4 regions of the Streptomyces sp. NPDC101178 genome follow, and region 3 is predicted to be linked to each of the others. Evidence: riboswitches for the same ligand, from Rfam matches in the RefSeq annotation. Region 3 holds a riboswitch; each other region holds the start of a gene.
What was found. Region 3 has a riboswitch for cyclic di-AMP ahead of ACIRR8_RS26995 (M23 family metallopeptidase). Riboswitches for the same ligand answer to the same signal wherever they lie in the genome.
Positions count from the first base shown of each region.

Region 1: linked by a shared signal. The riboswitch ahead of ACIRR8_RS08580 (M23 family metallopeptidase) and the one ahead of ACIRR8_RS26995 (M23 family metallopeptidase) in region 3 are both predicted to bind cyclic di-AMP.
Region 2: linked by a shared signal. The riboswitch ahead of ACIRR8_RS14855 (LysM peptidoglycan-binding domain-containing M23 family metallopeptidase) and the one ahead of ACIRR8_RS26995 (M23 family metallopeptidase) in region 3 are both predicted to bind cyclic di-AMP.
Region 4: linked by a shared signal. The riboswitch ahead of ACIRR8_RS16090 (NlpC/P60 family protein) and the one ahead of ACIRR8_RS26995 (M23 family metallopeptidase) in region 3 are both predicted to bind cyclic di-AMP.

Region 1 is NZ_JBIWOZ010000003.1:18,858-23,839, forward strand. Features, by position in the region: gene ACIRR8_RS08575 (aldo/keto reductase) at 1-424, opposite strand, end outside; gene ACIRR8_RS08580 (M23 family metallopeptidase) at 696-1,742, opposite strand; cyclic di-AMP (ydaO/yuaA leader) riboswitch at 1,754-1,908, opposite strand; gene ACIRR8_RS08585 (PP2C family protein-serine/threonine phosphatase) at 2,116-3,348, opposite strand; gene ACIRR8_RS08590 (MerR family transcriptional regulator) at 3,497-4,291, opposite strand; tRNA gene ACIRR8_RS08595 (tRNA-Met) at 4,396-4,469, opposite strand; gene tsaD (tRNA (adenosine(37)-N6)-threonylcarbamoyltransferase complex transferase subunit TsaD) at 4,633-4,982, shown strand, end outside.
Region 2 is NZ_JBIWOZ010000004.1:563,516-568,497, reverse strand. Features, by position in the region: gene ACIRR8_RS14865 (DUF6126 family protein) at 9-185, shown strand; gene ACIRR8_RS14860 (tyrosine-protein phosphatase) at 190-1,002, opposite strand; cyclic di-AMP (ydaO/yuaA leader) riboswitch at 1,414-1,574, shown strand; gene ACIRR8_RS14855 (LysM peptidoglycan-binding domain-containing M23 family metallopeptidase) at 1,578-2,552, shown strand; gene ACIRR8_RS14850 (SGNH/GDSL hydrolase family protein) at 2,715-3,545, shown strand; gene ACIRR8_RS14845 (STM4011 family radical SAM protein) at 3,549-4,466, opposite strand; gene ACIRR8_RS14840 (STM4012 family radical SAM protein) at 4,474-4,982, opposite strand, start outside.
Region 3 is NZ_JBIWOZ010000010.1:113,542-118,523, forward strand. Features, by position in the region: gene ACIRR8_RS26985 (M16 family metallopeptidase) at 1-682, shown strand, start outside; gene ACIRR8_RS26990 (M16 family metallopeptidase) at 709-2,079, shown strand; cyclic di-AMP (ydaO/yuaA leader) riboswitch at 2,304-2,472, shown strand; gene ACIRR8_RS26995 (M23 family metallopeptidase) at 2,487-3,323, shown strand; gene ACIRR8_RS27000 (GntR family transcriptional regulator) at 3,546-4,253, shown strand; gene ACIRR8_RS27005 (HPr family phosphocarrier protein) at 4,411-4,692, opposite strand; gene ACIRR8_RS27010 (GNAT family N-acetyltransferase) at 4,852-4,982, shown strand, end outside.
Region 4 is NZ_JBIWOZ010000005.1:77,420-82,401, forward strand. Features, by position in the region: gene pcrA (DNA helicase PcrA) at 1-2,096, opposite strand, end outside; cyclic di-AMP (ydaO/yuaA leader) riboswitch at 2,379-2,545, shown strand; gene ACIRR8_RS16090 (NlpC/P60 family protein) at 2,544-3,767, shown strand; gene ACIRR8_RS16095 (hypothetical protein) at 3,850-4,203, opposite strand; gene ACIRR8_RS16100 (NlpC/P60 family protein) at 4,468-4,982, shown strand, end outside.

The sequences.
Region 1 (4,982 bases), on a different contig from region 3:
GGTCGAGGGCGGTGATGATCTCCTCCACCGGGACGGTCTCGTCGTCGAAGTGCGTGTAGTAGAGGTCGATGTGGTCGGTGCCGAGGCGGCGCAGCGACTGCTCGGCCGCGCCCTTGATGGTGGCGGCGGAGAGCCCCTGGAAATCGGGGTGGGCGCCGACCTTGGTGGCCACGACGATGTCGGAGCGGTTGGCGCGGGAGGCGAGCCAGGCGCCGATGACGGTCTCCGACTCACCGCCCCGGTTGCCCTCGGCCCAGGCGGAGTAGGCGTCGGCGGTGTCGACGAAGTTGCCGCCGGCCGCGGCGTACGCGTCCAGGACGGCGAAGGACCGGTCCTCGTCGGCGGTCCAGCCGAAGACGTTGCCGCCGAGGGCGAGGGGGAAGACCTGGAGGTCGGAGCTGCCGAGCGTGCGGAGAGAAGTCATGTCCGGGTTCAACGGCGGCGGCGGAGCGGCGTATTCCATCCCGGAGCCGCGCATTCCGTGCCGGTGCGGCGCATTCCGTGCCGGTGCGGCGCATTCCGCGTCGGAGTTCCGTATTCCGTGCCGGAGCGACGCGTTCCGCGCGCCGGAGCCGCATATTCCGCGCCGGAGCCCTCTGTTCCCGCCCTGGACCCGCCGGACGGACCGGCAGCCCTGACGTCGGGGGGTGAGCGTCAGGGCTGCCGGGGTTTCGGGTCCTACGGGCGCGGGTGCCTCAGACGGAGAGGCCCTTGCTGTTCAGCCATGCGACCGGGTTCATCGCCGAGCCGCCCGCGGTGTGGACCTCCAGGTGGAGGTGGACACCGGTCACGTTGCCGGTAGCGCCCATGCGGCCGATGGTCTCGCCGGTGCTGACCTGCTGGCCGACCGAGACGTCGATCGAGGACTGGTGCGCGTACCAGACCTCCGTGCCGTCCTCCAGCTGGAGGACCGTGCGGTAGCCGTACGAACCGGACCAGCCGGCCTCCGTGATGGTGCCGCTGTGCACGGCCTTGAGCGGCGAACCGGCCGCCCCGGCGAAGTCCAGGCCGGTGTGCTGGCCGGAGGACCACATGGCGCCGGACTGGCCGTAGGTCGAGGTGATCGTGTACGAGGAGGCCGGCAGCGTGTAGCTGGCGCGGAGCTTGGCGAGGCGCTCCTCCTCGGCCTTCTTCGCCGCGGCCTCCTCCGCCGCCTTCTTCTCGGCGGCGATCCTGGCCTTGACCTTGGCCTCGGCCTCGTCCTGCTGCTTCTTCGCCTCGGCGGCGGCCTTCTCGGCCGCGGCCTTCTCCTCGGCTGCCTTGGCCTCGGCGTCGGCGTTGGCCTGCTGCTGCTCGGCCTGCTGGAGGATCCGGGCGCGCAGGGCCTCACCGGCGCCGGTGGTGCCCTGCTCGGCCTCGGCGGTCGTGATGCCGGCGGAGGTGAGCGGAGCGGCGGCGAGGACCGGTGCGTCCTCGGCGTCGTCGGACATGAAGGCCCCGACGCCGGGGAGGGACTTGGCGTCGGGGAGGTTGTCCGCGATGGAATCGGGAAGAGAGATGGAGACCGGTGGCTTGCTCTGAGCGGTGGCCATGCCACCCGCACCGACGGCCGCTATGACGCCGACCCCGAGGACGGTGGAGCTACGGGCGAGACCCCGCTGCTTGGCCACGCGGTGCTTACCGCGCACGGGACGGACGGACTCCGCGGTGGGATTCCACTCCTCCCACGTCCGCTCCGGACCACCGAGGCCATCGGCAGTGAAGGGTGACGGGGCCTCAGGGGCAGGGTGATTGGACGCCACGTGGGCGCACTCCTTTCCTTCCTTCTCGCCTACCGGGTTAGCTGACGGGTTCGGAGCAGGAAGGTCTCCTACGGGCCCCTCTGCCTCACGATGGAGACACAGGCGTCCGATTCACCCCATGTAGGTGGTTCCCCGGTTCCCTTGCGGAATTCGGCGCTCGCGCACGGCGCCGTCTCTGACGACGGCTGGGACGACCGCACTGCGTTATCGAACGTTAATAGACAGACGGGCCCGATTCCAAGCTGTTCCTGTTGATCATTAACGGCTTCGACGGGGACTTACCGCCCACAAGCCGCCCGAATCGGACGACTTGGCGATCTCCCGCCCACACCTCTTTTTCTGATGGTGTGTCAACTGTTATGCGGAGCGGTGCTCATCGATTACGCACCGTGTCATCGCCCCGGCCGACGATCTTCACCGTCGTCCGCCGCGGCGGCTGCCCCTCCGCAGGCCGGCTGACCGCGAGCAGCGCCATGTCATCCGTCGACCGGCCGCCGGTGTGCAGCCGTACGTCGTCGGTGAGCGCCGAGAGCAGCTCCTCGGGGCCGGGAAAGATACGGCCGCGCAGCCGGGCCGCCGGGTCGTAGAACGCGCCGTTCGCGTCGCGCGCCTCGGAGAGGCCGTCCGTGAAGGCGAGCAGCGTCGAACCGGCGGGCAGCTCCCACTCGTCGGACCGGTCCGGCCACACCCCGAGGTCCATCCCCAGCGGCATCGCGGGCACGCTCGGGGCCAGGACTTCCAGGGCCCCGTCCGCGTGCAGCAGGATCGGCTCGGGATGGCCGCGGTTGACGAGGCGCAGCGAGGCCGAGCCGGGCGGGATCTCGGCCAGGACGGCGGTGATGAACCCCTCCATGGCGTCCAGCCCGTACCGCCGCGTCCCCTCCCGCGCGAGCGCCCGCTCCAGCCGCTGCGCCACGCCCTCCAGGGACCGCTCCTGCTCGGCGGCCTCCCGGAACGCGCCGATGATCACCGCCACCGCCTCCACGGCGTCCAGCCCCTTGCCGCGCACGTCGCCGACGACCAGGCGTACCCCGTACGGAGTGTCCGCCACCGCGAACAGGTCCCCGCCGACGAACTCGTCCGCCTGCGCCGCCTCGTACCGCGCCGCCACCTGGAGCCCGCCGATCCGCTCCGCCGGCGTCGGCAGCACGGCCCGCATGGCGGTCTCCGCGATGACCCGCGCCGAGGCCAGCTGCTCGTTGCTGCGGCGCACGACCCCGTTGATGACGAGGGCCAGGGCCGCGGCGGTGAGGACCGTGATCATCTCGATGACCGGGACGACCTGGGTGGAGGTGCCGTCAAGGATCCGCATCGCGATGACGGAGAGGACCGAGGCCACTCCCGTACGGATGGTGCTGGCGAGCGAGAAGAACGGCGCGGCGATCAGCGGCGCGGCCACGAACAGCGGTACGGCGGTGAAGTTGGGCGGCGCGAGCGAGTCGAAGAGGAGCCCGCCGCCGATCAGCAGCACCGGCAGCAGCCGCACGAACCGCCGCGTCCCCTTGCTCCGCGCCACCACCGGCTTCCCGCGCCCCGTCGAGCCGGGCGCGGCCCGCCCGGGGATCCCGAGGCTCGCCTTCACGAGCCCGCGCCCCTTCTCCGCCATCCCCACCACCTGTGCACTCCTGCTGCCCGGTCCGGCCACGGCTGCGGACGGTACCGCGCCCCGCCCAGGCTTCCCGGAGCCGCGCCGTGCGGCGACCCGTCATCGGCCGAATAGGGGGAAGCGGGCCTGGTGCCGAGGCCCTCCGTGGTCAGTCGGAGAGCCGGCGTTCGGCGTAGATCGTCAGTGCATCCCGTACGAAGGCGGCGGTGCCGTCCCCGTAGCGATCGTAGTTCTTTCCGAAGCGGGGATCGGCGACATACATCTCGCCGAGTCCGATGACGTAGGAGCGGCCGGGCTCCTTGTCCGCCGCCCGGCCCGGCACGCGGCCCGACGCGCCGCTCGCCGCCGTGGACGACGACAGCCACGCACAGTGCCGCCGGGCGATCTCCTGAGCCTGCTCACCACCGGCATCGGCCCCGGCCTCCCGGGCCCGTCCCCAGCCCCGCGCGATGGCTTCGTGCTCGGCGAGGAAGGCCTTCCGCCCCTCCTCGCCGAGCGCGCGCCACCACCGGTCGCCCTCCTCGTACGCCGCGCGCCCCCAGCGCTCGGTCACCTCCCGCTCATGAGCGGTGTGGTCGAACCCGTCGAACACTTCCTCGGCCATGAGTTCCGTCCCCTCCTCCGTCTTGTGGAGAGTGGTCCGCACCGAGGCGATCTGCCGCCCGATGCGCGCCTGCTCCTGTTCGAGCAGCCGCAGATGCGCCCGCAACGCCACACCCGTGTCCCGCTGCCCTTCGAGCACGTCCTTGATCGCGGGCAACGACAGCCCGAGCTCCCGCAGCAGCAGGATGCGCTGCAGCCGGACGAGGGCGTCCTGGTCGTAGTAGCGGTAGCCGTTGCTCCCGAGCCGGCTCGGCACGAGAAGACCGAGGTCCCCGTAGTGCCGGAGCGTGCGGCTGGTGGTGCCGGCCTTTCTGGCGATTTCCTGGATGGACCACTCCATGCCGGAAACGCTAGATCTTCACGTTGCGTCAAGGTCAACCCGGAACGCGCCGGGGAACGACTCGGGCCCGGCACGCAGTCGGCGTGCCGGGCCCGGATCTTCAGTAGCGGGGACAGGATTTGAACCTGCGACCTCTGGGTTATGAGCCCAGCGAGCTACCGAGCTGCTCCACCCCGCGTCGGTGAACACAACTCTACGCCATCGGAGCGGCCGCCCCGACCACCTTTCCGGCAGCGCTGCGGCGTCTTCGATCAGCGGCACCGCGCCGCAGGCGAGTACCTTATTGCACATAGGTTGCAGTAACGACTGATGTGCGAGAAGAGGAAGCCGTGCGGACTCCGGTGGTGCTGGGCATCGAGTCGTCGTGTGACGAGACGGGGGCGGGGATCGTCTCCGGCGGCCGGCTGCTCGCGCACGTCGTGGCGTCGAGCATGGACGAGCACGCCCGCTTCGGCGGCGTGGTGCCGGAGATCGCGGCCCGCGCCCACCTCCAGGCGTTCAACCCCGTGGTCAAGGAGGCCCTGGCCCAGGCGGGGCTGGGTGTGCGGGATCTCGACGCCGTCGCGGTGACCACCGGCCCCGGCCTGTCCGGTGCCCTCCAGGTCGGCCTGGCCGGGGCGAAGTCCCTGGCCTACGCGGCGGACGTACCGCTGTACGGGGTGCACCACCTGGCCGGGCACGTGGCCGCCGA
Region 2 (4,982 bases), on a different contig from region 3:
GGACCGTCATGTCCGATTCCGAGCACTACGACCCGCTGACCCCGAGGCGCCCGAAGGTCACCAAGGACACGCAGGAGCGTCGGATGCCGCGCGGCCTGGTGATCCGGCTCTTCGCCTACCTGGTGGTCGGCCACGTGATCGCGGCCTTCCTCTACCTGCTCTTCGTGGTGGCGGGCGCCGAATAACTGCTCAGCCCCGGTCGAGCAGGCGCTCGCGGAGTCGCTCCCGGGTCTCCGGGGAGACCTTCAGGCCCTCCGCCAGATAGCGGTCCGTCGTGCCCCAGGTCTCGTCGATGGCCGTGAACGCCGCTTCGAGGTAGGAGGCCTGCGCGCCGAAGAGCGGATTGAGCAGCTCCATCACCTCGGGGGACATCCCGGTCTCGGACATGTCCGTTCGCTTCACCTTGTACCGGCGGTGCGGGTCGTTGGACTTGAGGTAGTCCGCCTCGATCGCCTCGCGCTCGACGCCCACCGCGAGCAGCGAGACCGCGATCGACAGGCCCGCCCGGTCCTTGCCGGCCGCGCAGTGCATCAGGGCCGGCACGCTGTCCTCCGCCAGCGCGTGCAGGACGCGGCTGTGCTCGGCGGTGCGGTCGACGATGGTCGAGCGGTACATGGTGATCATGCGCTCGCTGCCCTTGCCGTCGGCCAGGATCGACCGCAGCTGCTCGATGTTCCCGTCCCGCACCAGCCGCCAGAACTCGGCGCCGTCGGCCGGGTCGGAGAGCGGAATGCTGACATTGCGGACACCGGCCAGCTCGATGTCGTACCCGTCGAGCTGATGGTCGGCGGAGTTGCGGAAGTCGAAGACGGTGTGCAGCCCGAGCCCGCCGAGGAAGAGCGCGTCCTCGGCGGTGGCGTGCGCCAGGTGGCCGCTGCGGTAGAGCCGGCCGAAGGCGGTGTGCCGCCCGTCCGTGGTGGGAAGCCCGCCCACGTCACGGAAGTTGCGGACTCCGGTCAGTGCGGTCTCGGTCGGCGGGACCTGCGGCACCTGCTGCGTCACGGTGGCTCCTGGAATCTCTGGCGTCGGCGCGGCTCTCCGGCGAGGGCGCTCCTGTGACGATACGACATCGGTTCACCAGGCAACCATCGGCTGGCTGACGGTGCGTCAGGGGTCCCGCCGGGGGCATGTCCGTATTGGTGCATTTCGCAGAACATGCCCCGCTAATGGGGGAGATGGGAATCCGCGGGTGAGCGGGATCATATCCGTGACGGACGGTGGCGGTGGCTCCGAGGCGTTTTCCCGGTATCCGCAAGGAAAGCCAAGATCCGTAATCCACGGAGTGTGACGGGAAATCCGGATCGAAATTGAATCGATGATTCCGGGGCGGAACCGACGGCTTGTTCCTGTCGTCCCGACTCGTTTACGGTCACCGTCAATCCGGACGGACCGCCTAATCCTGCCGCCGCCCGGAATTCGCACCCACCCACTCACGTGTGGCAGGAGCGGGGGAACCAGGTAAGCCGCCGGCCCGGAGCGATCCGGACCGGCTCGGGGTGAAGTCGCCATCCGGCGGCCGGGCATCTCCAGCCCGAACCCGACAGCTCACCTCGCAGGCGCCGGAGAGGAACTTCCCCATGCCCGCAAAGGGTAAGCACCGCCGTCCCAAGTCCGGCCCGATCCACCGCGGCGTCCTCGCCGCGGGCACCGGCGGCGCCGTACTCGCCCTCCCGCTGTTCGGCGCCACCGGCGCCCACGCCGCGGAGAAGGCGGCCCCCGCCGTCAAGCCCGCCGCCGCCTCGGTCGCCGCCCAGGCCGCTCCGCAGGCCGCGCCCGCCACGGCGAAGACCACCGCGAAGACGTACGCCGTCGTCTCCGGCGACTACCTCGCCAAGATCGCCTCCGAGCACCAGGTCAAGGGCGGCTGGCAGAAGCTGTACCAGGACAACCGCTCGACCGTCGGTGAGAACCCGAGCCTGATCTTCCCGGGCATGAAGCTGACCCTCGGCGCCAAGGCCACCGGCTCCGCCGCGCCTTCGGAGGCCAAGAAGTCCGCTCCGGCCCCCAAGGCCGCCGCGCCGAAGAAGGCCGCCCCGAAGAAGGCCGCGCCGGCCCCGAAGGCGGACACCATCTCGGCCGACGAGTCCGACGCCGCCGCCGAGTCCGGTGCCGCCACGCAGACCGGCTCCTCCGAGGCCACCGGCTCCGGCTGGACCGCGCCGCTCGACAACGCCAACGTCACCACCCAGTACCGCGCTTCCGGCGCCAGCTGGTCCAGCGGCTACCACACCGGCTCGGACTTCCAGGCCTCCTCCGGCACCCCCGTCAAGGCCATCGGCCCGGGCACCGTGGTCTCGGCCGGCTGGAGCGGTTCGTACGGCAACGAGGTCGTCATCCAGCACGAGGACGGCATGTACTCCCAGTACGCCCACCAGTCCTCGCTGAGCGTCTCCGCCGGCCAGACCGTCACCGGCGGCCAGCAGATCGGCCTCTCCGGCTCCACCGGAAACTCCACCGGCCCGCACCTCCACTTCGAGGTCCGCACCGGCCCCGGCTACGGCTCCGACGTCGACCCGGTCGCCTACCTGCGGCAGCACGGCGTCTCCCTCTGACCCGAGGGCGAGAAGAAGTGAACGAGGGGCGGTGCGCGGCGGCGCACCGCCCCTCCACTTATTCCGGCTTTACCCAAATCTGACCAGGTGGTCTATGTCACCACCCGTCAACCCCTTATTACGGTCGCGTAGGTCACATTGAACGGTGCAGGATATGGGCTTGTGGCAGACGATTCGAGAACCCAGCAGCAGAACATCATCGGGTCGTACGCGGCGATCGGGGATAGTTTCACCGAGGGCGTCGGCGACCCTGGACCCGACGGCACCTTCGTCGGCTGGGCGGACCGGTTCGCGGTGCTCCTCGCCGACCGGCTCCCGGCCCCCGACGCGGCGACGAACCCGGACGACGAGACCCGGCACGGCAATTTCCGTTACGCCAATCTCGCCGTGCGCGGACGCCTCCTCGACCAGATCGTCGCGGAGCAGATCCCCCGCGCCAAGGAACTCGCCCCCGACCTGGTCAGCTTCTGCGCGGGCGGCAACGACATCATCCGGCCCGGCGCCGACCCCGACGACCTGGCCGAGCGGTTCGAGCGGGCCGTCGCCGACCTGACCGGGGCCGTCGGCACCGTCATGGTCACCACCGGGTTCGACACCCGTGGCGTTCCGGTGCTGCGCCACATGCGCGGCAAGATCGCCACGTACAACGTGCATCTGAGGGCCATCGCCGACCGCTACCGGTGCCCCGTGCTCGACCTGTGGTCGCTGCGCTCGGTCCAGGACCGGCGTGCGTGGGACGCCGACCGGCTCCACCTGTCGCCAGAGGGCCACACCCGGGTCGCGCTCCGCGCCGCCCAGGTCCTCGGCCACGACGTGCCGGCCGACCCGGACCAGCCGTGGCCGCCGCAGGCCCAGCGCACGCCCTTCGACGCGCGGCGCGACAACGTCCAGTGGGCGCGGGAGTACCTGGTGCCGTGGATCGGCCGGCGGCTGCGCGGCGAGTCGTCCGGCGACCACGTCGCGGCGAAGCGGCCGGACCTGCTGCCGCTGTAGGGGTCAGGGGCCGAGCAGCGGGAGCGTACGCCGGGACGGGCCCGGCACCACCGGCCCGCCCGGCGCCGGGCCCGCGCCGAACCCGGCGGGTATCCGCTCCAGCACACCGCCCGCGAACACGTCGTACAGCGGCAGCGTCTCCAGGTGCACATAACCGATGTGGCAGTCGCACACGGCGAGCGGACAGGCCCGCGGGCCCAGCGCCGCGCGGTAGCTGCCGTCGTAGAGGTTGCCCAGCTCCGCCTTGACGAAGTGGCAGCGCCGCACCGTGCCCTCGCCGTCCACCGAGATCACCGACTCGCCGGTCCGGCAGGGCAGCCCGGCCGAGCGGTGCGGATGGCGGCTGTACGGGAAGAGCGGGTCCAGCTCCGTCCACCGCTCCGCCTCCTCGTCGGTGTACGTCTGCCCCTCGGCCGCGTTCACCCAGAGGTACACCTCGGCGGGCAGCGCCGCCCGCAGCCGTCGCGCCTCGTCCAGGTGGGCCTCGAACCCGACCACGCCGACGCTGTGGCGGATGCCTCGCTCGGTCAGCTCCCGGCACTTCCCGAGGAACCGCTCGTACGGTGTCTGGCCCGGGTGGTACGTGCACCAGAGCGCGATCCGCTCCGGGTCCGCGTCCGCCAGCCACGCCGTGCGGCCGCTGAGGTTCGTCTGGATGGCGACCCGGCCGATGTGCGGGAGGTGCGACAGCTCGGTCAGCGCCCGCCGGTACCAGGAGCGCACCAGGCCCTCGCCCCACGGCGTGAACAGTACGGAGAGCCGGTCACCGGTCTGCGCGGAGGCCCACGCGGTGAACCGCTCCAGCGCCTCCCGGTCGGACGTCAACCGGTCCTTGCTGTCCCGCCGCTTGGCGAACGGGCAGTACGGACAGTCGTAGTCGCACGAGGCCAGCGGGCCCCGGTAGAGGATCGTCAGGTCCACGGCCCGCTCACTTCCGCTCGTACGCGGCCATCGCCGCCCGCACCCCGGGCGAGAACAGCGCGGGCCCCAGCGCGTCCGAGTGCGCCAGGCCCCGCGGCGAGAGCCGCAGCAGACCCTCCGGCGCATGAGGGTCGAGCCAGCCCCGGGCCGCGAACCGCTCCAGCTCCGCGCGGAAGTCTTCGCGCGGGTCGGTGCCGAAGCGGGTGCGGTAGTCGGACACGGGCAGCCCCGCCGCCTGGAGCAGCGACTGGAGCAGGTGGCGCCTGCGGGCCTCGGCCTCGTCGACGTACCTGCCGACCTCGGCACGCGAGAAGTCCCCGGTGGCGGTGAAGGAGTCGATGATGGACCGGATCTCCCGCATGTCGACCGCGTAGTCGAAGGAGTAGTGCAGGGCCGCCGTGTAGGAACGGGCTCCGCAGCCGAGCCCGATCATGCCGTCGCTCTGGCATGCATAGTCCTCGGGACCCTCCTGGGGTGCGTCGGCGCGGCGGAACATCCGCATCGACACCTGCTCGT
Region 3 (4,982 bases):
CGGCTCCATCCCGTCCCACGACGGCAAGCAGCCGCCGCGCGACGGCACCCTGCCCGAGATCATCGGCGAGCAGCTGCGCGAAGTGGTCCACGAGGAGGTCCCGGCGCGTGCGCTGATGGCCGCCTACCGCCTCCCGCACGACGGCACCCGCGCCTGTGACGCGGCCGACCTGGCGCTCACCGTGCTCGGCGGCGGCGAGTCCTCGCGGCTGCACAACCGCCTGGTCCGCCGCGACCGTACGGCGGTGGCGGCGGGCTTCGGCCTGCTGCGGCTCGCCGGCGCGCCCTCGCTGGGCTGGCTGGACGTGAAGACCTCCGGCGGGGTCGAGGTGGAGACGATCGAAACCGCCGTCGACGAGGAGCTGGCCCGGTTCGCCGAGGAGGGCCCCACACCGGAGGAAATGGAGCGCGCGCAGGCCCAGTTGGAGCGCGAGTGGCTGGACCGGCTGGGGACGGTCGCGGGCCGCGCCGACGAACTGTGCCGTTACGCGGTGCTGTTCGGCGACCCGCAGCTCGCCCTGACCGCCGTGGGACGCGTCCTCGACATCACCGCGGACGAGGTGCGCGAGGCGGCAGCGGCGGCCCTGCGCCCCGACAACCGGGCGGTGCTGGTCTACGAGCCCATCGAGCCGTCCGAGGACGCCGAAGAGGCCACCGACGCGCCCGAGGGGGCGGACAAGTGAGCGACGCCGCCGTGACTGGAGTAGCCATGGAGTACCACCCGCAGCCGACCCCGGGCACCGCCCGGCCGTGGGCCTTCCCCGCACCCGAGCGCGGCGCCCTGCCCAACGGGCTGACCGTGCTGCGCTGCCACCGACCCGGCCAGCAGGTCGTGGCCGTGGAGATCTTCCTGGACGCACCGCTGGACGCCGAGCCCGAGGGCCTGGACGGCGTGGCCACGATCATGTCGCGCGCGCTCTCCGAAGGCACCGACAAGCACAGCGCCGAGGAGTTCGCCGCAGAGCTGGAGCGGTGCGGAGCCACCCTGGACGCGCACGCCGACCACCCGGGAGTCCGGGTCTCCCTGGAGGTCCCGGCCTCCCGGCTGGCCAAGGCGCTCGGCCTGGTCGCCGAGGCCCTGCGCGCCCCGGCCTTCGCCGAGAGCGAGATCGAGCGGCTCGTCGGCAACCGCCTCGACGAGATCCCGCACGAGAAGGCCAACCCGTCCCGGCGCGCGGCCAAGCAGCTCTCCAAGGAGCTGTTCCCGGCCACCGCCCGGATGTCCCGCCCGCGCCTGGGCACCGAGGAGACCGTGCGGCGGATCGACGCCGCCGCCGTGCGCGCCTTCTTCGACGCCCACATCCGCCCGGCCACCGCGACGGCCGTCATCGTCGGCGACCTCACCGGCATCGACCTGGACGCGCTGCTCGCCGACACCCTCGGCGACTGGTCCGGCAACACGGCCCAGGCCCGCCCGGTCGCGCCGATCACCGCCGACGACGCCGGCCGCGTGGTCATCGTGGACCGTCCCGGCGCCGTCCAGACCCAGCTGCTGATCGGCCGCATCGGCGCCGACCGCCACGAGCGCGTCTGGCCGGCCCAGGTGCTCGGCACGTACTGCCTGGGCGGCACGCTCACCTCCCGGCTGGACCGGGTGCTGCGCGAGGAGAAGGGCTACACCTACGGGGTACGCGCCTTCACCCAGGTCCTGCGCTCGACCGGGCCCGACTCGGGCGGCGCGGCGATGCTCGCCATCAGCGGTTCGGTTGACACCGAGTCCACCGGCCCGGCGCTGGAGGACCTCTGGAAAGTCCTGCGGACGCTGGCCGCCGAAGGGCTGACCGACGCCGAGCGCGAGACGGCCGTGCAGAACCTGGTGGGCGTCGCCCCGCTGAAGTTCGAGACGGCCGCCTCGGTCGCGAGCACGCTGGCCGACCAGGTCGAGCAGCACCTGCCCGACGACTACCAGGCCCAGCTGTACGCCCGCCTCGCCGAGACGGGCACCGTGGAGGCGACCGCTGCCGTGGTCAACGCCTTCCCGGTGGACCGGCTGGTCACGGTCCTCGTCGGCGACGCGGCACAGATCGCGGAGCCGGTGAAGGCGCTCGGCATCGGAGAGGTGACCGTCGTCAGCGGCTGACACACCGTCGGCACACACCAGGACGGAGAGAACCCCAGCGAGGAGTAATTCGCCGGGGTTCTCCCTTTTGTCCGCTTGGTTCCTTTCTTCATGTCTTGCTGAAGTAAATCCCTCTACGCCCTGTGGGATGCGCGACAAATCCCCCTGTCCGTTTGGTGACGGACGGCCGCCTTGTCTAGCGTCGGCCCGGCTGTCCGTCACCCGTATGCCGCATCCGCGGCGCCGGGCAGCCATCGCCGAGTCCCCGTCAGGCGCGAGCCTGGGGAGCCGGGGACCCACACGCAGTCCCTGGGGTGAATCGGAACCCCGTGCCGCGAACCGGCGCGGAGCTCCGTAGGAGACCTTCCTGCTCCGAACCCGTCAGCTAACCCGGTAGGCGAGAAGGAAGGAAAGGATCAAGCACCTCCATGGCGTTCACCCGTGCCACCGGGAAGCACCGTGCCCCGAGCCGCCTGAAGCGCCGCGGCGCTCATGTCGCCGGCGTCGCGGCCCTGACCACGACCGGTGTCCTCGGCGCCCTGGCCTCCCCGGCCGCCGCAGCCGACTCCGAGACCCCGAAGGCCGCCGAGACCGGACTCACCCAGGCCATCGCCCTCGACGCCACGATCGCCGAGCAGATCGAGGCCCAGGCGCAGGCGCAGCACCGGCAGGCCGAAGCCGTCGCGAAGGCGAAGGCCAAGGCGGCCGCCGAAGCCAAGGCCAAGGCGGCGAAGGCCAAGGCGAAGGCCGAGAAGGCCAAGGCCAAGGCGGAGGCCCAGCGCAAGGCCGAGGCCCGCGCCGAGGAGATCCGAGAGGAGGAGGCCCGCGCGGCCCGCGCCGCCGAGCGTGCCCGCCTCAACGCCTTCCACCTCCCGGTCGCCGGCTCCTACGTCACCACCGGCTACAAGTCCGGCGGTGCGCTCTGGTCCTCCGGCAGCCACTCCGGCGTGGACTTCCGCGCCGCCTCGGGCAGCTCCGTCGTCGCGGTCGGCGCCGGCACGGTCGTCGAGGCCGGCTGGGGCGGCGCGTACGGCAACAACATCGTGCTCCGGATGACCGACGGCACGTACACCCAGTACGGTCACCTCTCCTCGATCGGCGTCTCCGTCGGCCAGTCGGTCACCTCCGGCCAGCAGATCGGCCTCTCCGGCTCCACCGGCAACTCCACCGGGCCGCACCTCCACTTCGAGGCCCGCACCACCGCGGAGTACGGCTCCGACATGGACCCGGTCGGCTACCTGCGCTCGCACGGCGTCAACGTCTGACCCGACCGCGTACCACCGCTCCTCCCGAAGGCCCCGGCTTCCCGCCGGGGCCTTCGGCCGTGCGCCGGGAATGCCCGGACCGATCCCCTCCGCCCCCGACCTTTGGCCAGAAGATATCCATCAATTCGGGCCTGCCATCGGAAATTGCGGAAGATTGCCTTAGAGTCACGGAACAGGCGTCGGCCGGCCGCGTTTCGCGGGGATGAAGGCGGAGGTTCGGACATGCGCATTCCCGCGCATTCGGTATGCACGGCAATCCGTGACGACATCGTCTCCGGTGTCTACGAGCGCGGCAGCCGCCTCACCGAGGAGCTGCTGGCCCGCCGGTACGGGGTCTCCCGCGTCCCGGTCCGCGAGGCGCTGCGCACCCTGGAGTCCGAAGGCTTCGTCACCACCCGCAGGCACGCCGGGGCCTGTGTCGCCGAGCCCACCGAGCAGGAGGCCGCCGACCTGCTGGAGGTGCGGATGCTCCTGGAGCCGCTCGGCGCCGCCCGCGCGGCCCAGCGCCGCACGGAGGCCCACCTCAAGGTGCTCCGCGGCCTGGTCAGGCTGGGCCAGGAGCGGGCCCGCCGCGGTGAGGGCGAGGATCTGCGGTCACTGGGCGGCTGGTTCCACGAGACCCTGGCCCAGGCCTCCGGCAGCCCCGGCCTGATCGCCCTGCTCACCCAGCTCCGGTACAAGATCGCCTGGATGTACGCCGTCGAGCAGCCGGCCCGCCCGGTCGACTCCTGGGCCGAGCACGGAGCCATCGTGGACGCGGTGGCGCGCGGCGACGCGGAACGGGCCAGGGCGCTCACCGCCCTGCACGCGGAGCGGGCCGCCGGCGCGCACCGGCTGCGCCGACCGGACAGGCCCGGCCGTCGGGCGGCGCCACCGCCACGCGTGAGTTCTTCGCAACACGGCGTAAACATCGCGGGTGCCCGTCATTAACAAGCGCGCCGTATACAAAGAGAAGCAATTTCCGAGGGCTCTATTCACGCTGCCCGAAATCGTTTTTCATCGCCTCGGGACAACGAAAGAGCCGTGGTTCTCCCGGAGGGAGAAACCACGGCTCAGGTCCGTTACCGTCGAACGGTCCCGGAATGGGTCAGACGGTCTCGGGAAGCTCTTCGAGCCCCTCGGCGACCAGCTTCGCCAGACGGTCCAGGGCGGCCTCGGCGTCGTCCGCGTCGGACGCGAGCACGATCTCCTCGCCACCCTGCGCACCCAGACCCAGCACCGCGAGCATCGAGGCGGCGTTGACCGGGTCGCCGTCGGCCTTGGCGATCGTCACCGGGACGCCGGAAGCCGTGGCGGCACGGACGAAGATGGAAGCGGGGCGGGCGTGCAGGCCCTCGGCCCAACCGACGTTTACGCGGCGCTCAGCCATGGTTCTGCCCTTCACATATCAACGGTTGTCTAGACCAGTCTCTCATGCGGTGCGTACTGCTGTGCCCGGCCTCTCCTCCCACCGGCAGGCCCCGGCCGTCCTCAGACTGCCCCGGTACCGATCCCTCCGCGACCGGGAGACCGGCCGTAGGCTTTGCCCATGGAGCCCACGCCGGAACAGAGTCCGCATCACGCGTACCCCGACCACTGGGAAGCGGACGTGGTGCTCCGTGACGGTGGCACCGCGCGCATCAGGCCGATCACCACGGACGACGCCGAACGGCTGGTCAG
Region 4 (4,982 bases), on a different contig from region 3:
GGCTGGCCCCAGGCGCTGCGCATGGCCGCCCGGGTGAGGTAGAGCCGCTCGCGGGCGCGGGTGATGCCGACGTACGCCAGACGGCGCTCCTCCTCCAGCTCCTTGGTCTGGCCGAGGGCCCGCATGTGCGGGAAGACGCCGTCCTCCAGGCCGGTCAGGAAGACGACCGGGAACTCCAGGCCCTTCGCCGTGTGCAGCGTCATGAGCGTGATGACGCCGGAGCCGTCCTCGTCCTCGTCGGGGATCTGGTCGGAGTCGGCGACCAGCGCGACCTTCTCCAGGAACTCCGCGAGCGTGCCGCTGCCCTCGTCCTCTCCGCGCTCCTGCTCGAACTCCAGGGCCACGGCGGCGAGTTCCTGGAGGTTCTCGATACGGGTCTCGTCCTGCGGGTCGGTGGAGGCCTGGAGCTCGGCGAGATAGCCCGTGCGCTCCAGCACCGCTCCCAGCACGACGGCGGGCCCGGCGCCGGACTCGACGATCGTGCGGAGCTCCTCCATCAGCGTGTTGAACCGCTTGACGGCGTTGGAGGAGCGGGCCGCCATGCCGTACGCCTCGTCGACGCGGCGCAGCGCCTGCGGGAAGGAGATCTTCTCGCGCATCGACAGCGCGTCGATCATGGCCTCGGCGCGGTCGCCGATGCCGCGCTTGGGCACGTTGAGGATGCGGCGCAGCGGGACGGCGTCCTCGGGGTTGGCGAGGACGCGGAGGTAGGCCAGGACGTCCCGGACCTCCTTGCGCTCGTAGAAGCGCACGCCGCCGACGACCTTGTAGGGCAGGCCGACGCGGATGAAGATCTCTTCGAAGACGCGGGACTGGGCGTTGGTGCGGTAGAAGACGGCGACGTCGCCCGCCTTGGCGTCGCCCTTGTCGGTGAGCCGGTCGATCTCCTCGGCGACGAACTGCGCCTCGTCGTGCTCGGTGTCCGCGACATAGCCGGTGATGCGGGCGCCGGAGCCGGCGTTGGTCCACAGGTTCTTCGGGCGGCGGCTCTCGTTGCGCTCGATGACCGCGTTGGCGGCGGAGAGGATCGTCTGCGTGGAGCGGTAGTTCTGCTCCAGGAGGATCGTCTTCGCGTCCGGGTAGTCCTCCTCGAACTGGAGGATGTTACGGATGGTGGCGCCGCGGAAGGCGTAGATCGACTGGTCCGCGTCACCGACGACACACAGCTCGGCCGGGGCGTCGGCGGCCTCTCCGGACGGGCCGACCAGCTCCCGTACCAGCGTGTACTGGGCGTGGTTGGTGTCCTGGTACTCGTCGACCAGGACGTGCCGGAAGCGGCGGCGGTAGTGCTCGGCGACGTCCGGGAAGGCCTGGAGGAGGTGGACCGTCGTCATGATGATGTCGTCGAAGTCCAGCGCGTTGGCCTCGCGCAGGCGGGCCTGGTAGAGCGCGTACGCCTGGGCCAGCGTCTTCTCGAAACCGTCCGCGGCCTGCCCGGCGAAGGTCTCCTCGTCGATGAGCTCGTTCTTGAGGTTGGAGACCTTGGCGGTGAAGGACTTCGGCGGGTAGCGCTTGGGGTCCAGGTCGAGATCGCGGCAGACCAGGGCCATCAGGCGCTTGGAGTCGGCGGCGTCGTAGATCGAGAACGACGAGGTGAAGCCGAGCTTCTTCGACTCGCGGCGCAGGATGCGGACGCACGCGCTGTGGAAGGTCATGACCCACATGGCGTTGGCGCGCGGGCCCACCAGCTGCTCGACGCGCTCCTTCATCTCGCCGGCGGCCTTGTTGGTGAAGGTGATCGCGAGGATCTGCCCCGGGTGCACGCCGCGCTCGGCCAGCAGGTGGGCGATGCGGTGGGTGAGCACGCGGGTCTTGCCGGAGCCGGCGCCGGCGACGATGAGCAGCGGGGACCCGGCGTGCACGACGGCTGCGCGCTGCTCGGTGTTCAGCCCGTCGAGCAGCGCGGCGGAGTCGATCACCGGGCGCGGGTGACCGTCGCGGTAATACCCCTCGCGCGGCGGCGGAGGCGCGTCGTAGACGCCCTCGAAGAGCCCCTCCGGCACCGCTTCGGGTGCGTGGTCCTCGGGGGGCGGCGGCGGGCCGTCCTCCGAGGACTGGAGGCCGGTCAGGAAGTTGTCGTCAAAGAGGCTGCTCATCGCCTCCCGAGTCTAGGCGGCCGCACCGACAACCTTCCGCCGAAGGCCGGAAGCGGCCCGGATGGGACCCGGAAGGGACCGTTCCCGGCCGTACGCACGGAGAGCGGACGTCCACGTTCCGTGAAGGAAGGCCCGGTCGGAGGGGGTGCGGGGGACCCGGATCCGGAAAGGTCACGAAAATGTATCGGGCATATCGCTCATCCTCCTTCCCAGCGGTACCACCGGTTGGCTAGCGTGCTCGGTCAGGTGATCCGTAATCTCCCTGAGACGAACCGCGTCTCACGGCCACCTCTGCCGAATCCGTGCTGCCTCCCAGCAGTTCGGAACCGGGGACCCACACGCACAACCGGGGTGAATCGGTCCGTACCCTCGCACAACGGACCGTAGGACAGCCTTCCGTTCCGTCCGAACCCGACAGCTAACCCGGTAGGCGGTCCACGGAAGGAGATGCCGGTCTTGGCATCGCATCGCAAGCCGCGCACGAAGGTGCGCACGACCACCCCTGCCGTCGGGTTCACGACGGCCGCGCTGGCCTCGGTGACGCTGCTCTCCACGCAGAGCGCGACCGCGGCCCCCGCCGAGCCGAAGCCGGCCATCGAGGACGTGCAGAAGAAGGTCGACGAGCTCTACCGGCAGGCGGGCAGCGCGACCCAGCAGTACAACCGGGCGAAGGCCGCCTCCACCGCCCAGCGCACCAAGGTCGACACGCTGCTCTCCGACGTGGCGAAGCGGACCGAGAAGATCAACGAGGCCCGCCGGGAGCTGGGCGCCTTCGCGGCCGAGCAGTACCGCACCGGCGGCATCGCGCCGACCGCCACCTTCTTCCTGGCGGACGACCCGCAGGCGTACTTCGACCAGAGCCGGCTGATGAGCCGGTCGACCGAGCGGCAGCAGAAGGCCGTCGACGACTTCCGTACGCAGCAGGCCGCGGCATCGAAGAAGCGGGCGGAGGCCGTGCAGAGCCTGGAGTCGCTCACCGAGGCGCAGACCACGCTCCGCTCCAGCAAGCAGAAGGTGCAGACGAAGCTCACCGAGGCCCGGTCCCTGCTCGCGCGGCTGACCGCGGAGGAGAAGGCGCGGCTGGCGGAGCTGGAGCGCAAGAAGGAGGCCGAGGCCAAGGAGAAGGCCGAGCGCCTCGCCGCCCGCCAGGCCGCCGAGGCCAAGGAGCGCGAGGAGCGCGAGGCGGCGGAGAGGAAGGCGCGCGAGGAGGCCGCGAAGGAGTCCGGCGGAGACAGCGACTCAGGTTCCGGTTCCGGCAGCGGTACGGGGACGAGTCCGGGGTCCGGTACGGGCACGGGCACCGGGGCCGGCAGCGGTTACTCCGCCAAGGCCGAGAAGGTGCTGGCCTTCGCGCGCGCCCAGATCGGGAAGCCGTACGTGTGGGGGGCGTCGGGCCCGTCCTCGTACGACTGCTCGGGGCTGACCCAGGCGGCCTGGCGGGAGGCCGGCGTCACGCTGCCCCGGACCACCTGGGACCAGGTGAAGGTGGGCACGCGGGTCGCCACGTCCGACCTCCAACCCGGGGACCTGGTCTTCTTCTACGACGACATCAGCCATGTCGGCATCTACAAGGGCGACGGGATGATGATCCACTCGCCGAAGCCGGGAGCGAACGTCCGCGAGGAGTCGATCTACTCCATGCCGATCTACGGCAGCGTGCGTCCGGCGTAGCGCCGAGGGGGCGGTCGCTTCCAAGCGGCCGCCCCGGGGCACCCCGGGGCGCCTCACAGGTCCCTCAGGTCCCTCAGATCCCTCAGGTCCAGAGCACGGCGATGAAGATGTTGGCGACTGTCAGTCCGCCGACCGCCGCGAACGCGCCCTTCCCGACCTTCTCGTCGTCCCGCTTGACGTAGACGAGCGCGAGGATGACGACGAGGAGCGCCAGCTTCACGCCGATCTTGATGTTGTTCACCGCCTGGTCGTCGGCCTGGTTGAGCCCGACCAGCGCGACGCCGGTGACCAGCATGGTCAGCGCGCCGTGCAGCATGGCGGGGACGAAGCGCGCGGTGCCCGCGCCCATCGCCTTCATCTGCGTCAGGAAGCCGCCCAGCAGGGAGGCGATGCCGATGATGTGCAGCGCGACGAAGACGCCGATCAGTGCGTTCATGGTCCGGAGCCTAGCCATGGCCAAACCTTTACCCGGCAGTGAGGCAAGCCTTCCTTGACGCCTTCACCGGAACTGTGTGCTCTCCGTCCGAACCTGCCGGAATGATCAATTCCGTATCTGCGTCTACGGTCATCCGTCGACGCCGAAGCGTCACATGCGGGCAATAGCTGTCATGGCGACCCTTTTCCGTGCGCCCGGCATAGCGTCCTTGCCGGACCTGCCGGTATCCCCCGGCGGGCAGCCGACAGGAAGGACGCCGCTCCCGTGGCCGCGCACCGGAAATCCGCTCACCGGAAACCCAAGCAGCGCCCGTTCTCCGGCCCTGCTGCCCGCACCGCCGCCACCCTGGCGCTCGCCGGGGCCGCCACCGCCACCTCGGCCACCGGGGCCGGGGCCGCACCCACCGAGCCCGCGCCCACCGCCGCCCAGGTCCGGGCCAAGGTCGACCGGCTCTACCACGACGCCGAGGTCGCCACCGAGAAGTACAACGGGGCGAAGGAGAAGGAGGCGGCCGCCAGGAAGGCCGTCGACACCCTGGCCGACGAGGCCGCCCGCCGCACCGACCGCCTCAACACGGCCCGCCACACGCTCGGTTCGATGGCCACCGCCCAGTACCGCACCGGCGCGCTCGACCCCGCCGTGCAGCTGGCGCTCTCCTCGGACCCCGACAGCTACCTGGAGCGCGCCGCCCACCTCGACCGGGCCGGTGACCGGCAGGCGAGCCTGCTCAGCGGGATCCGGCGCCAGCTCTCCGGCATCGCCCGGGTCAAGGCCCGCGC